Regions from separate parts of the Sporosarcina siberiensis genome, predicted to be linked through region 2. Evidence: riboswitches for the same ligand, from Rfam matches in the RefSeq annotation. Region 2 holds a riboswitch; the other holds the start of a gene.

Region 1 (8,187 bases), on a different contig from region 2:
CTCGTAGGTCTACTTATTGGTTTCATTGGTATTATCATCGTGAGTATTGATGGACTAATTGTTCATATATCCTTTGTAGGAGTTGTATTGGGGCTAGTTACAGCATTCGTATGGGCACTTGGAGTGGTTTATATTAAAAGAGTTGGAAACGATGTAGATGCTTACTGGATGGTTGCAATGCAGTTTATTATCGGAGGATTTGTGCTTCTCATAACTGGAACAGTTTTTGAAAGTTGGACGGCAATTAATTGGAATGGGATATTTCTATTCGGACTTGGTTTCGGTGTAACGATGGGAATACCCGTCGCCTATGTGATTTACTACACTCTTGTAAAAGCAGGAGAGGCGAGCAAAGTAGGTTCCTTCACATTTCTAGTACCAATTATATCTGTTTTCGTTGGGGTACTGTTTTTAGATGAACCCGCTACTTTTACATTGATTGTTGGACTTTTATTAGTCGTTTTAAGCATATATATGGTGAATTCGAGTGGATACAAATGGGGCGATACTTACAAAAAGTACTTAAGCAAATTTCGTTCTTAATTGCTTAAGTACTTTTTAATTGAGTTACAAATTATAAAAGGTTTTTGTGTTTCCATAAATTTGTTCATATACATCATTCAAATCCATTTTCTTTATGTACGCAATTGTTGCAATAGACTGGTGCATCATTTTTGGATGTGTGACCTGATTTTCAAAAGGTCCAGTAAATGGCCAAGGTCCATCGGTTTCTATCATCATTTGTTCAATGGGATAGAGTTCAATTAGGGACTGTATTTCCTGTTCATACACACAATCGGGTGTAACCGAAATAAAATAACCATTTTCAATCATTCGTTCAAGTGTTGAAACAGAACCTTTAAACCAATGAAAATGAGCCTTTTTGACAGAATGTCTTTCAAGAAAATCACATGTCGTAACTGCATCTTCATAAATAGAGTGTAGAACGATAGGCTTGTTCCAGTCACTTGCTTTACGAATGAATACTTCAAGTGCTTCAATATACGGTTCAAGTGGAAGATCGATATTACTTTCCTTCAAATAATAGGGGAGCCCAACTTCACCAATCGCAACCATCTTATTTTTATTTAATTCCATAAACGAAATCAATTCCTGAAGTTCACTTTCGGAAGGTGCGTTTTGTTCTGGATGAAAACCGAATGCGGAATGGATTCCTTTATGAGATTCCGATAGTTTTAAATTATGGATACTTGAAGGAAGGTTCATTGAAATGCTGATTACATCAGTGAGTTCTGACGTTGGACTTTCCAAATAGTCAATAATCATTTTCCGGACGGTTCCATCGTATTGGTCAAGATGACTATGTGCATCAATGATTGAACGGGCTCTATTAACTTCGTAAGTCATTATGAATCTCCCTTTTCAATTTCATGAACTCATCACTTAATAATAAATCTTCAGTACGTGGACGAGAAAAAGGTATAATGATTTCTTTTTTTATGGAAGCAGGTTTATCTGAAAGAACTAGAATACGGTCCGATAAAAATAGGGCCTCTTCAATATTATGTGTAATAAAAAGAATTGATTTTTGGTATTCTTTCCAAATGGATAACAGCCATTCTTGCATTTCAAAACGCGTAAATTCATCTAATGCGGAAAAGGGTTCATCTAAACAGATAATGGACTGAGGACTGTTGAGACTGCGAATGAACGCAACACGTTGTTTCATACCGCCAGACAGTTGGTGCGGATAAGCATCTTCATATCCACTAAGTCCGGCCTTTTCAATAAGTTCTAAAGCATTCCCGGCATCTTTTTTACCAGCAATTTCAGAACTTAACAAAACATTCTTCAAAATGGTTCGCCAAGGAAAAAGCGATGGATTTTGGGGCATATAGCTAATATGTCCGCGAGTATTGATAAGGTTTTTGCCGTCCAAAGTTATCGTGCCGCTATCGGGAGCAATAAGACCACCAATCAGATGAAATAACGTACTTTTACCACTGCCCGAAGGTCCAACAATCGTGACAAATTCACCCTCATTCACATGAAAAGAGACATCTTGAAGTACTTTGGTTGCTCCATATGATTTTGATATATGCTGTAAATGTAATTTACCCATTCAGTGAATTACCTCCTTGCCGTTGCCATTTCAGCACCCACTTTTCAATCAGTGCAATGATTGCAAAAAAGGTCAAACTTAATATCATAATTAAAAAGATTGCTACAAAAACACGGTCCGTTTTAAATGAAGATGAAGCAAGTGTCATATATACACCAATCCCTTTTCCAGAACCAAGCCATTCGGAAATAACCGCACCCATAACGCTATAAGTACCGGCAATTTTTAAACCTGAAAATATGGCCGGTAGAGCATGTGGCCACTGAAGCTTCCAAAAAACTTGCTTATTCGACGCGCCAGTCATTTTCATATAATGCAGTAGATCTTTATCGGTTTGTCGAAATCCATCAAGTGTTGCAATGGTAACTGGAAAAAAGCAGACAAGCACAATTACAATTACTTTAGGTAACATTCCGAAACCAAACCAAATGACAAGCAAAGGTGCTAAAACGATAATGGGTATATTTTGAGACAAAATAAGCAGTGGATAGAATGCTTCTTGAAGCATTGGAAGTCTAAATAAAAAGATTGCGACGACGAGCCCGACGCTAATCCCAATTGCATATCCGGTTAAAGTGAGACGGATTGTGGATAGGATATGCCCGGAATAATGCATCCATCCATGAATAGCCTCTTGCCATACTTGTGAAGGAACAGGGAGCAGCCATACAGGGATATCAAAAATGCGACCTGCCATTTCCCACAAGATAAGCAAAAGGAGGAGGACCGATAATGGTCTCCATCCTCTTTGTAAAATAGACTTCAACGGTATTTTTCTGTTAATGCATTCATAGACGCTCCGTCAGGTCTATAGAAGATTTTTACTTGTGAAATGATGCTCAGTGAACCCAATTCAATCATTCGTTCATTCATTTTTTGGATAATCTCTAAGAGCTCCGCCAAATTACCTTCCATTGTTGTTTCGAGTGGGGAAACTTGGTATGGGACTCCTGCTTCAATAATCACTGCAATCGCAGCATCGACATAAGGAATTACATCCTCGCCATTAGGTGTTTTCGGTATAATTTGGATACTTACTAATGCGTTTGTCATTTGAAATGCCTCCTTATTTAGGTAAAAATTCATTTGTAAAAGCGTCTTCTGGAATAAACTCACCTTCGAGTAAGCTGTTTTCATTCATCCAGTCTGCATAGTCTTTCCAAACTTCAAGTTTTTGTTCACCCCATTGATCGGCATCTTCTTTATATTTCGGCGAAATCCATTGTTGGCTTGCTTTAACAAGTTCTTCGTCAAGGTCAGGAACTGCTTTCGAGAAAATTGCTGCTGCCTCGTCTGGTTTGTCAATTGCAAATTCATACCCTCTTGAAATTGCTTTGACAAAAGCACGAACCGTCTCTGGATTCTCGCTAATCATTTTTTCATTTGTAATAAAAACAGGTGTGTAATAGTCGAGCTTTTTTGTGTAGTCATTAAGGTATTGCATATTTAAGTCAATTCCGCGAAGTTCAGCTTCAACTCCGGTCCATGCATAGTAAATCCAAGCAAAATCGATGTCACGCTCAAGTGCGGTAAAGAAGTCGGAATTTCCCATATTGATGAACTCAACTTTTTTGACATCCGCATTTTCCGGTTCCATTAAAGAGGAAATTATGGCTTCTTCCACTGGGGCTCCCCAACCACCATAGGTTTTACCTTCATAATCTTTTGGCGATTCTATGCCGTCTTTCTTCAAGGAAGCAAACCCCGAAGTATTGTGTTGAAGAATTGTAGAGATGGAGACGATTGGAATATCTTGTACACGTGCTTCTGTAATGGATTCTTGTGCACTAATTCCAAACTGTGCTTTACCCGCAGCTACGAGTTGGTCTGCACCCGCTTCGCCAGGAAGCATAATATCCACATCAAGACCTTCTTCTTCAAAAAAGCCTTGTTCTTTCGCTATATATAAGCCGGTATGGTTCGTATTTGGAGTCCAGTCCAATACAAATTGAACCTTTTCCAATTTCCCGTCTTGCTCAGTTTCTTTACTTTTCTCTGTCGTACATGCTGTAAGTAATAAAGTAAGCATGATGAACGCAATAATCTTTTTCAATTCGTTTCCTCCTAATAAATTCATAGCAATTACAAATGAACAATTTTTCGGAATACAAAAATGCGTTCTCCGGACAACCGAAGAACGCATAAACATAGACATAGCTAATGAGTATGTTCCCTCCGCTGGCTTTAACCAGATCAGGTTCAAAGGGTCTATACTTCTCGAGTATATCTCAACCAGCTAAACTGGTTCCCCCACATAAAATGTAACTGTATGAAATTTTGAATTATAGTACACTTTCTACTTTGCCACATTTATTCAAATGAATCAAGTGCAACATTTCCTTTTTACTCATAGACAAGTGAAGAAATTAGAAAAGTATGGCACAATGAGGATAGAGTTATTTGAATATTAGGAGGAATGGCGGATGAAACCCAAAGTATATGCAACATACAAAATGCCTGATGATGTGGAACGATTTATGAAACAACATTGTGATATTCGTAAGTGGGAAGGAGAAGAGTTAATTCCTCGGGACGTGCTTTTAAAAGAGATTGCGAATGTAGATGGTCTGTATTCTTCACGCAATTCGGGCGGAATCGTTGATGAAGAACTCCTTCAAAGCGCGCCCCATTTAAAAGCAATTAGCACCGTTTCTGTTGGATATAATCATTTTGATGTTGAGGCGATGAAAAAATATAATGTCATAGGAACCCATACACCAGATGTGTTAAATGAAACAGTTGCAGATTTGACATTTGGACTAATTTTATCGACCGCGAGACGAATTGTTGAATTGGATCGATATGTAAAAAAAGGGAATTGGAAGTCCACTGCGGCATACAGCGAGACTTATGGACGAGATGTACATAGCAGTACAATAGGAATTATTGGAATGGGTAGAATTGGAGAAGCCGTCGCGAAAAGAGCGAAATTTGGTTTCGATATGGATGTTCTGTACTACAATCGAAACAGAAAACAGGAGGCAGAAGAGAAATACGGAGCCGAATATTGCGAGTTGGAATCTCTTTTAAAAAGATCAGATTTTGTCGTACTTATGACGCCACTCACACCGGAAACCGTCCGAATTATCGGAGCCAAAGAATTCAAGCTAATGAAAAAAACTGCGTGCTTCATAAACGTTTCCCGTGGTCAAACTGTGGACGAAAAAGCCATGATAGATGCGCTAAATAACGGAGAAATTTATGCAGCAGGATTAGACGTATATGAAACGGAACCGGTTGAAATGGACAATCCACTACTCACTATGCCAAACGTAGTCACAGTACCACATATTGGTTCAGCTACAGCCAAAACTGAAGACGCCATGGCAATGAAAGCAGCAGAAAACATCGTCGCGATATTAACCGGAAAAGGAAAGTTTGATAAAGCAGATTAATGAAAACCAGTAACTCAAGTGCATTATGCATTTGAGTGCTGCAGGAGTTGGGATAATAAACTAATTACCATTGAATTAGAATCGTATTTAGTTATGCTTCTATTTTTTTAATTAACTAAATAAGAGCCTTATTTTAATAGGGTTTTTATGGATATCATTTAAAAATCGAGCCTTTAGTCAAGTAAGTTTTATGGTTTGTAAAGCTTACCGATGATGAATGAAAGAAGGGATTATAATGACAAATTATTATTATATTGCCTCAGATAAAAAGTTGGAAGATGGTAATGCTTATATTCGTTTACTAAGGGTGATTGCTATGAAAAAGAAAGATACCAGAATGATTTTATCTGCAAGTGTACTTGTTGGAATAGTAGCTGTTTTGTCTGACTATATCTTTCCTAGTGTTAGCCAAACGATTAAAACATTTATTATAGGATTAGCAGGTTTGGTCGGTGCTTTGATAGGTCCCAAATTATTTCTGGACAAAGACTACAATAACAAGAAATAAAATAAAAAATATAATTCAACATTCGGGTGCTAAAACAGAACAAATATTGTGCTTCAATTGGGCCGATTTTTCGGAAGAAAGTAAGATTTTGAGAGTGGGAAAATAATTGATTCCATTAGTATATGACCAAATTAATGGCTGGGGCAAAGACGATGAATTCTTTTTAGGGCTTCTGAATAAGATAAATGCGGAAAAAATAGCTGATTCGGGTTGTGGAACAGGAAGACTGACAACTCATTTTGCCAAGGCAGGTTATCATATTACAGCTATTGACCCGAATATAGAAGCGATTGAATATGCGAAAAGTAAGGAATATCAGGACGTAGTGACTTGGATTGTTGGTGATAGCACAAATTTACAAACAAATGAGTTCGACGCTGTAATTATGACAGCAAATGTTGCCCAAGTATTTCTTACAGAGGATAGTTGGAAGAACGTCGTTTCAGATGCATATCGAGCATTAAAATCTGGAGGACACTTTATTTTTGATACACGTAATCCATTAGTTAAAGTATGGAAAGAGTGGGCAAAGGATGAAACTCCTAATGTTGCAACGGATCAGCTCAGCGGTGAGCGGCTTGAAATTTGGACGGAATACGAGGGGTTCGTAGAAGATGTATTTACGTTTTACGAAACTGTGAAAAATGCACGTACGGATGAAGTAGTTATTCATGAAAAAATACAATTAAGATTCTGAACCGAAGAAGAAATCTATGAATCATTACACCGAGTAGGTTTTTCACAAATTCAAACCTATGGGGATTGGGAATTCGAACAGGCAACTAAGGAAACAAAGTCATTTATTTTTCACGGTGTGAAATAAGGGGTTTCTCCGTATATCAGCCGAGCAGGTTAACCATTAAAATATGGGCCATTACATATCAATAGGGTGAGATTGTTAAAAAAATCTTAGATGCGACAGAATACTAAAAAAATAACCTAAAGAATAGTCAAAATGAGCGCTAACAAGCGATTCAGATTGATTATTTTTTTATATTAAAAAGTAAGATTATACTAGAAATTTAACAGTTCAAAGGTATAATTCCTTATATAATCGAAATGTTTAATGTGTAAAGTATTATTTGGATATGTCACATCATTCAAGATGGGTTTATTTAATTAGAAGTGTGCATAGTCGCACTGTCTATATAGTAAAAAAAGAAAGGGGAGTTTTGCATGAGTTGGGATTTTACATATGATGTTGTAGTTATTGGTTCAGGGGCTTCCGGCTTTGCAGCTGCAATCACTAGTAAAAAAGAAGGCTTGAAAACGATTTTAATTGAGAAAGAAGAGGTTTACGGGGGTGCATCTGCCCTTTCTGGGGGTGGCGTTTGGGTTCCGAATAATCGATATTTGGTAGAAGCTGGTGTGAATGATTCGTTTGAAGAAGCCAAAACTTATTTGGATCAAACAATAGGAGATAAAGTTTCCGATGAAATGAAAGAAACGTATTTAAAACGCGGAATTGAAATGTTGGATTATCTACATGAAACGTCAAAGCACTTAAGGTATTCATACGCGAAAGATTATTCCGATTATTACCCGCAACTTGAAGGTGGAAAAGCTGAAGGACGTTCGATAGAGCCTTTAATTTTCGATCTTAATAAGCTAGGAGATTGGCAGAATACTTTAAAATCACCAGCCATGGATACAAAAGGTTTTGTTATGACTGGACAAGATTTCCGCCACGTAAATATGATTACGAGAACGTGGAAAGGTAAGTTTAGAAGTTTAATATTAGGCAAGCGTTTACTAGAGCACATATTATTTAAGAAGCAATACGCATCGTTAGGGCGAGCGTTAATTGCTAGATTTGCGATGGCTTATAAAGAGCTTGAAGGTGAGCTTTGGTTAGGTAGTGCTTTTACTGATTTAATTGTAGAAAATGGAGAAGTAATTGGCGTTAAATTATTGAAAGATGGAAGAGAAATCAAAGTGAAAGCAAATAAAGGGGTCATATTGGCCGCTGGTGGTTTCTCAAGAAATCAGGAGTATAGGGAGAAATATTTACCAGCACCGACAACGAAAGATTGGACTTCATCACCTGAAGGACAAACTGGGGATATTTTGGAACCAGCGATTCAGCTTGGGGCAAAATTGGCCTTTATGGATAAAGTATGGGGCGCTCCTTCTGTTATTGATCACAAAGGAAAACCGTTCTTTTTAGTTGCTGACCGTGCAATACCTTCAATGATCATAAC
Region 2 (8,187 bases):
TCCTTTTTGCGAACAACCTGCAAGTAGGATAAGAAGTGCAATAACAATTATTTGAACCATCCAAGACCTTTTTCTCATCTTCTCTCAATTCCCCATTCATACATTTTTCCATTTTAAAAAGCGTCTTTCTAAAAGAGATACAAAACCAAATAATATCATTCCAACAATTGACAATAACGTAATTGCTGCAAATACACCTTCGGAATTTAAATCTCCCGACATTCTTCGGCTATAATATCCAAGTCCTTCACTAGCACCGAGCCACTCGCCAATTGTTGCGCCGATTAAGGCTGAAACAATCGCAATTTTCAACCCTGAGAAAAAGGAAGGCAGTGCTGTCGGGAAATGAAGTTTTTGAAACAAGTGTTGCTTTTTCGCACCCATTGAACGAAACAATTCGACGTATTCTTTATCTGTTGAACGTAAACCATCAAAAGTTCCGACAACTATCGGAAAAAATGAAATTAGAACGGTGACCGCAACTTTACTCCAAATTGTATAGCCAAACCAAAGTACAAAAATTGGCGACAAGGCAATAATTGGGATTGTTTGTGAAATAAGTACGGCTGGATACATAAGTTTTTCAATCGTTTTCGAAAAAAACATACTGACCGCCAAACCGGTTCCGCCGATAACAGAAATTGTAAACCCAATTCCAAACTCCAGCATTGTAGCGCTTAAGTGTATAAAGATTAATGGTTTCCAGTTGCTATAAATTGCGATCACTACATTCGATGGAGCTGGTATAATATACGCCGGTACAATCCCTTGTCGCACTATCAATTCCACTACTAAAAGAACAATACATGCAGACGCAGTAAATAGTGCATAGGATTGCAGCCATTTTTTAACCATAATCATAGGCTATTTTCTTCTCCAATTCCTGCCTTTGTCGGACTAGTTCGGTCGAATGTTGCATTTCCTTTGTTCGCGGTCGCGGTAAGTCTACCGAGATTTCTTCCAAAGATCGATTCGAGGAAAGCAGCACAATCCGATCACTCATATAGACCGCTTCCTCAAGATCGTGCGTGATGAATAAGACAGTTTGATCGAGTTCTTGCCAAATTGACAGTAGCCAGGTCTGCATCTCTTTTTTTGTTAATGCATCTAAAGCGCCAAAAGGTTCATCAAGCAGTAGTATTTCTTTTCCAGTTAAAAGAGTTCTCACAAAGGCCGCCCTTTGTCGCATGCCTCCTGATAATTCTTTAGGGAGGGCATTTTCATATTCTAGAAGACCAACACGGTCCAACCAGCCGCGAGCTTTTTCTTTCGTAATGGTCAATCCCTTTTGTACTTCTCCAGCAATCATTATATTGTCTATAATTGTGCGCCATGGAAGAAGAAGATCACGTTGAGGCATATACCCTACATCACCCAGTTCAACTGACTTGCCATTCACGGAAATAGTACCTTTTTCTGGATGAAGAAGGCCGGTGATCAACCTTAAAATCGTGCTTTTTCCTGTGCCACTTTTACCAATCATAGAGACGAACTCTCCTTGACAAACCGTTAAATTAAGTCCCGCTACTACTTGATTTCGCTCTTTTTTTTCATTCACGAATGAATAACAAACATCTTTTAGCTCAAGAGTCACCTTCTTTGCCTCCATTTCCATAGATAAGTATGCCTAGATTAAAGAAAGTCGCTTCGTGTTCGAATACCGATAATTTTTATTCAAATAGGCCATTCTTCTTTTGAGTAGTTCATTTCCCAAAAGAGATATTCATATTTCGATGTCATTTGGAAGTGTTTCTCAATTTGCGCAAGCTCACGTTCTGGTTTTCCTTCTGTCAATTGATCCATTAGTTCAATTAACCATTTTGCTCCTGCAGCAAACTCTTCCGAATCATACGTCTCAATCCATTTCGCATATTTATTCGAAGCCATTTGGTCTCCGTATTGCGCTCTAAGTAACTTTCCGATTTCCCAATAATCCCAAGCACATGGTAGTAAACAAGAGACGAGTTCAACTAAAGATCCATTTTGTGCAACATTTAACATATAACGTGTATAGGCGAGATTTGTAGGAGTTGGCTCTGTTGCTTCAAGTTCTTCATGCGAAATACCAAACTCCGCTGCAAATGATCTGTGCAAATCCATTTCAAAATGAATTGTGTCGTTCAATGTTTTTGAAAAGTTTTGCATCATTTTTAGGTCTAGGGATTTTTGTACACCTACGGCAAATAACTTTGAGTAGTCCACCAAATACACGTAATCCTGTTTCATATAATAGATAAACTTATCCTCTGATAGTGTTCCTTTTCCAATTTCCTGAACGAAAGGGTGCATATGGCTTTTCTCCCAAATTGGTTGTGCATTTTCAAACAGCCTGTCTGTGAATTTTTTCGTTTTTATAGTTGTCATGATTATTCCTCCTGTGTATTTTTTTAAGTTCTTATTTTTTCACATTGCACCAGTTCGTTATGAAGTGCATAAGGGTTTTCGTGAACGTCAGTAATTCTTCAATGTTTATTTTTTCATCTACAGAGTGAGCTTCTTCAAGTTTCCCAGGACCGTAAATAACACATGGAATTCCAGCTTCACCAAACCAACCTGCATCTGTGACAGTTTTAGACATTCCAATCTTAACCGGCTTATTTTCTACCTGCTCATGGCATTCAGCCAGTAGCTGTACGGCTAAATGATCTGCATCCATCTTGAGTGCAGGAAAGATTTCTCCGCGTTCCTCAATCATTGATTTTCCTCCCCAACAAAATTGAAGCGGGTTTTCTCTTAACCAAGGATCTGCCATTGCCACATGCTTTAAGTGTTCTTCAATTTCGTCTGTCACCGATTGATACGTTTCATCTGGGTAGAAATGTACCGTAATCCATAACCTACATTCATCCGCAACAAATGCCGCATGTCTGCCCCCTTCAATAACTGCAGGGTTTATTGTGTTCGTTCCTGGTACAAATCCCGGGTATTGTTTTGTCACAGCCCAATGTCGTTCCAAATCCTGCAAACCCGCAATAACCTTCATCATTTTCTCAATGGCACTTGCGCCTTTGACTGTTCCGCCAGCATGTAGCATATTCATTCGCATGGCATCATGAAAAACTTCCTTACTTTTAATCGTTATCCAGCCAGTGATTACTCCACCTTGCCCGTGAATTTCACGATCACTGCCATCGATTACAAGTGCAAAATCTGCCGAATAACCCTTCTCTGTGCAAGATAATGTGCCTGCTTCACCCGCCTCTTCTCCAATAACAGTTTGGATTTGCAAATCCCCTTTAAGTTCTATATTCAATTCATTTAACAGTCTTACTACGAACAATGTTGCAGCAATAGCACCTTTCATATCAGACGTTCCACGACCGTAAGCAAATCCATTTTCATTTGTCATTTCGAAAACCGAGACCGTCCATTCCGCTTCATCACCAACTTCAGCTACATCAATATGACCATTGATGATTAAACTGTTATAGAGCGAACCACCAGTCCCTTTTTTCATTCCAACAACATTTGGATCTCCCGGAAAGACATCCCAACTCGTCGTTTCAAAGTTTTCTTTTTCTAAAAAGGCCTGTATATATTGCTGTACCTCGCCCGTATTTCTTGCAGGCGGACTTACTGTTGGAAAACGAACTAAATCTGCAAGTATTTGCAACAATTCCTCTTCACGCGTGTCTATTAACCTAGAAAATTCACTTTTTAACCGAATCATACAAGTCCTCCAATTATTAAAGTTATTTTAGGCAATATAAAAACCGCCTTCCATATTCGGAAAGCGGCCGTTGTCTACATATATTAAAAAAACCTGATTGTAGGGTGTCAGCTGCTTCCCTACGCTAGTACTAACTAGATCAGGTTCAAAGGGTTTACATCACCGATGTGTCTCAGCCTACTCAGGCCCCCCTAGCAAAAATATTCAATTGGTAAATCTATGAAAAACTCATTACTTAATTCTTCTATAGAATATCACAATACAAATAATATTCAACCATTTTGTAGATATAAATACTATTTTATAATTAACATCATTAATATAGGTCAATATTAATTTTCATTTAAATACTATTGGCTTCCTATTCCATTGAACATTAAATTTCTTACAAGAACTAATTTAATGCGTAAAAAAATGGCTATGTCTATCTTTCAGACATAGCCACTTCTTATTTTTTTAGTCCATCATTTCTCCAAGGAGTTCATATGAACGGAGTCGTGCTTCATGGCTAAATGTACCTGTGCTCACAATAAATTCATCTGCTTTTGTTGCTTGCTGGAAAGCTTCCAATTTCTTTTTGGCAGTTTCCGGGCTCCCAATAATTGTTGATGGAGAATTGAGCATTTGTTCTACCGCAGCTTGCTCAAATGCAGACCACGTAGCTTTTTGATCTTCTATTGGTGGTGAGAATCGAGTAGGCGTTCCTTTTCGTAAGTTTAAAAACATCTGCTGTGTTGATGTTGCTAGATAAAGCGCTTCTTCATCTGTATCCGCAGTTATTAAACTGATTCCCATCATAACATACGGTTCTTTCAACACTTTAGAAGGTTTAAAGTTTTGATGATAAATTTGCAAAGCTTGCATAGCAAATTGTGGTGCAAAATGACTCGCAAACGAAAATGGCAAACCGAGTTCTGCAGACAATCTGGCGCTAAAATCACTTGAGCCAAGAAGCCAAACCGACACATCTGCACCACCACCAGGTACCGCTCTCACACGCATTGTCGGGTCATCTTCAAAATATGCTCGCAGTTCTGCCAGTTGTTCTGGAAATTGTTCACCGCCGCTATTGAGAGAACGACGAAGAGCATAAGCTGTCGCTTGGTCAGATCCAGGTGCACGTCCAAGACCAAGGTCAATTCTACCCGGATATAAAGCATCTAGTGTACCAAACTGTTCAGCAATCACTAGGGGTGCATGATTAGGCAACATAATTCCACCGGAACCAATACGCATCTCTTTTGTCTCACCCGCAATATGGCCCATAATAACAGATGTAGCGGAACTCGCGATTCCTGGCATATTATGGTGCTCTGCCAACCAATAACGATTAAAGCCCCACTCTTCAACATGTTGCGCAAGATCCACACTATTTTTAAATGACTCTCCCGCATGACTTCCTTCATTAATCATTGCTAAATCTAAAACGGACATTGGCATCCCGTTAAACTTCTTTGCATTCTCTCTAATCACTGTACCTACTCCTCTATTGATGAATTATTTTCGACTGAAGCACATCCATGTTTCTTTACCCACTTTACAATCGCTTGTATAATTTCTTCTGTCTCTCTACCCATATCCGTAAGTTCATATTCGACTTTTCTCGTACCTGGGCCTGATGTTTTTTTCAAGACAAAACCTTGCGTTTCTAATTCGCGAAGACGTTCCGTTAATAAACGATCTGAAATTCCTGAAATTTCTTCGGCCAATTCAAAATAACGTTTTGGTCCGTCCAATAAACGATAAATAATCACACCGGTCCAACGCTTACCAATGAACTCAATTGTACTGTGAAATGTGTCACACGTTTTTTGCGAACTAGATGACTGGCTTGTTTCTTTACTATTCATGATCCACCCTCCGTTTAAACTAACATAAATCATTCATATCAAAAAATAGACAAACAAGCTTACTTATAGTAATCTTTAATTAACCTTACTATAAGTAAGTATAAAGCTTTAAAGCTTTTATTGCACAGAATACACTCTAGGAGGAAAATAATATGAATAAAACAACTCAACAAGAAATCCATTTAGCGAACCGTCCGGTAGGATTGCCGACAATGACGGCCTTCGATTTTGTCGAAAAGGCAATTCCAGTTCTAGAAGAAAATGAAGTTTTAGTTCGAACACTTTATCTTTCAGTCGATCCATATATGCGTGGACGTATGATCGATGCTAAATCGTATATACCGCCTTTTCAATTAAATGAAGTAATTACGGGCGGAGCCGTGGGAGAAGTAATCGATTCGAAATCCGATGCATTCAAACGCGGAGATGTAGTAACTGGCAATCTCAATTGGGCAGAATATACAGCTGCATCTGACAAAGCAATTAGAAAAATAGACCCTACCCTCGCTCCGATAACTACACACTTAGGAATTCTGGGCATGCCCGGCTTAACAGCATATTTCGGATTGCTCGATATCGGTAAGCCACAAAAAGGCGAAACAGTAGTTGTTTCAGGAGCTGCTGGAGCTGTAGGTTCGGTTGTTGGTCAAATCGCAAAATTAAAAGGAGCAAGAGTAGTCGGTATTGCAGGAACTGATGAAAAAATAGACTACTTAATTTCTGAACTTGGATTTGATGCTGCAGTTAATTATAAAAAAGACAGTTTTGCAGATGATTTAAAAGAGGCTTTACCGAATGGCGTCGATGTTTACTTCGATAATGTCGGCGGTGTTGTAACGGATGCGGTATTTACGCATTTAAATAAATTTGCTCGAATCCCACTTTGCGGAGCAATTTCTTCTTATAATAATGAAAGCAAAGAAGTAGGACCACGTCCACAGTCAGCGATGATAAAAACAAGCGCGTTGATGAAAGGATTTACAGTTGGTGACTATACGGCCGATTTTAACACTGCCGCAACTGATTTAGGTACATGGCTGTCCGAAGGAAAACTGAAATATGAAGAAACAATTGTCGAAGGCTTCGAACATATTCCAGATGCATTCCTAGGACTTTTTAAAGGAACAAACCTCGGAAAAATGCTTGTAAAAATTGCAGATCCAGAAGTTGCCGTTCTTTAATATGTGATTAATAGTTATTAAAAAAACGTGAAGTTTTCATCCATTTGGATGGGCTTCGCGTTTTTTGCATTTTATAATTTTACAGTTTGGATTTCGTCTCCTCACTAAACCTCATTTCACCCACTCTTATTTTTTCCAATCAAATAGTGTTTTACAAAACAAGTAATCCTTCACAGATAAAGTGAAACCTTTTTCATTCAATAAAGTCTATATCTCTAATGAGGAGTGAGTAAATGAAATTTAAAACAAAGTATATAGTACCAACAGTATTTCTTTTAGTGTTTTTTAGTATATTTTTAGTTGCTTGCACAGATAACGATATAGAACTTAATGACGGGGATACCCATTTATCCGAGGAGTTGAATAATACAATATCAAATTACATCGTCCAACAATACTCCACCTCTTCCCTCAATACAGAAAAGCAATTTGAAGTTCATAAAGTATACGGTACAAGTGAGAAAAACGATGTAACCACTGTCTATTTTTGGTCTTATTACGGTGGTTTTAATAAATCAACTGGAGCGGAAAATCAATCTGGACATTCTCTTCCCGCAGTAATGCAACTAAAGAAAGAGTCGGATCACTATACTGTCGTTAAATACACCGAACCTGAGGATGGCGATTTTTATCAATCCTCTATTAAAAAAATGTTCCCTAAGAAGTACTTGAAGCGGGTGTATAACGATTCTGGAAATAGTAAGGATTTAGAAAAAGAAATGGACGTACTAGTGAAGCAATGGTTGGCCGAATAAAAGTAAACCTAGAAAACAAATGGTTTGTACATTACTTACTGGTTTTTCATAATAATCACATCGGTTCTGCATAAACAATATACCTCTGTGGTGCATTTCCGATATACCGAAAAGGATAGCATGTGGATAAAGTCAGAATTTCTTCTGGCGCCGTAGAACGGATCACCGTGCGATCATCTGCATCCACAATTTCCTGGTCTGTGACGACATATGTAAAAGAACCATGTTGCATTTCCACAATTATTTTATCGCCATTTTGCAATTTATCCAATCCAGTAAACACAGTATCTCTGTGCCCAGATAATAAAATCTGGTTATTTTCTCCAGGATATACGGTTCCTGAATAATGACCAACACCCCGCTTTAAGACATCCTCATTCGTCCCTTCCACAATCGGGATTTCTTTATTGATAATAGGGATTTGCAGGATGCCAATCGTTTGTCCGTTCTCGAAAGATAAGTCTGGGGTGGAGGAATTTAAAGTAGGTTGTTCCAAAACTTCCTTTGCTTCAATGAGTGCAGCCTTTTCTGACTGCTGATCAGTCTTTAACTGACCGATACCGTATACTAGGAGAAACAATCCAGCCAAAAGCATAATAAAAGCTATTTTTTTCAGCAAAACTCAGCGCCTCCTGTAAGCAATATTCCCTAAAACACATGCTGATTCAAACGAAAAACAAACAAGCCGCCAACGCACGATACATCATGCATAGGCAGCTATTTATCTCTAT

Evidence for each region. A riboswitch is a leader RNA that binds a small molecule or an ion and turns the genes downstream of it on or off. The one in region 2 is predicted to bind thiamine pyrophosphate.
Region 1: another riboswitch for thiamine pyrophosphate. It lies ahead of ACFSFY_RS06860 (ABC transporter substrate-binding protein); the one in region 2 lies ahead of ACFSFY_RS11125 (acetylornithine deacetylase).

Annotation. Positions count from the first base shown of each region.
Region 1 covers NZ_JBHUGI010000015.1:56,615-64,801, forward strand. Annotated here, with positions in the region: gene ACFSFY_RS06835 (DMT family transporter) at 1-543, shown strand, start outside; gene ACFSFY_RS06840 (TatD family hydrolase) at 568-1,368, opposite strand; gene ACFSFY_RS06845 (ABC transporter ATP-binding protein) at 1,352-2,083, opposite strand; gene ACFSFY_RS06850 (ABC transporter permease) at 2,076-2,849, opposite strand; gene ACFSFY_RS06855 (thiamine-binding protein) at 2,846-3,136, opposite strand; gene ACFSFY_RS06860 (ABC transporter substrate-binding protein) at 3,150-4,136, opposite strand; TPP riboswitch at 4,237-4,345, opposite strand; gene ACFSFY_RS06865 (2-hydroxyacid dehydrogenase) at 4,507-5,478, shown strand; gene ACFSFY_RS06870 (hypothetical protein) at 5,714-5,986, shown strand; gene ACFSFY_RS06875 (class I SAM-dependent methyltransferase) at 6,093-6,683, shown strand; gene ACFSFY_RS06880 (FAD-dependent oxidoreductase) at 7,163-8,187, shown strand, end outside.
Region 2 covers NZ_JBHUGI010000032.1:42,664-50,850, forward strand. Annotated here, with positions in the region: gene ACFSFY_RS11105 (ABC transporter substrate-binding protein) at 1-60, opposite strand, end outside; gene ACFSFY_RS11110 (ABC transporter permease) at 97-861, opposite strand; gene ACFSFY_RS11115 (ABC transporter ATP-binding protein) at 848-1,594, opposite strand; gene tenA (thiaminase II) at 1,675-2,364, opposite strand; gene ACFSFY_RS11125 (acetylornithine deacetylase) at 2,396-3,670, opposite strand; TPP riboswitch at 3,770-3,873, opposite strand; gene ACFSFY_RS11130 (LLM class flavin-dependent oxidoreductase) at 4,127-5,110, opposite strand; gene ACFSFY_RS11135 (winged helix-turn-helix transcriptional regulator) at 5,149-5,520, opposite strand; gene ACFSFY_RS11140 (NADP-dependent oxidoreductase) at 5,673-6,701, shown strand; gene ACFSFY_RS11145 (hypothetical protein) at 6,935-7,456, shown strand; gene ACFSFY_RS11150 (class D sortase) at 7,512-8,075, opposite strand.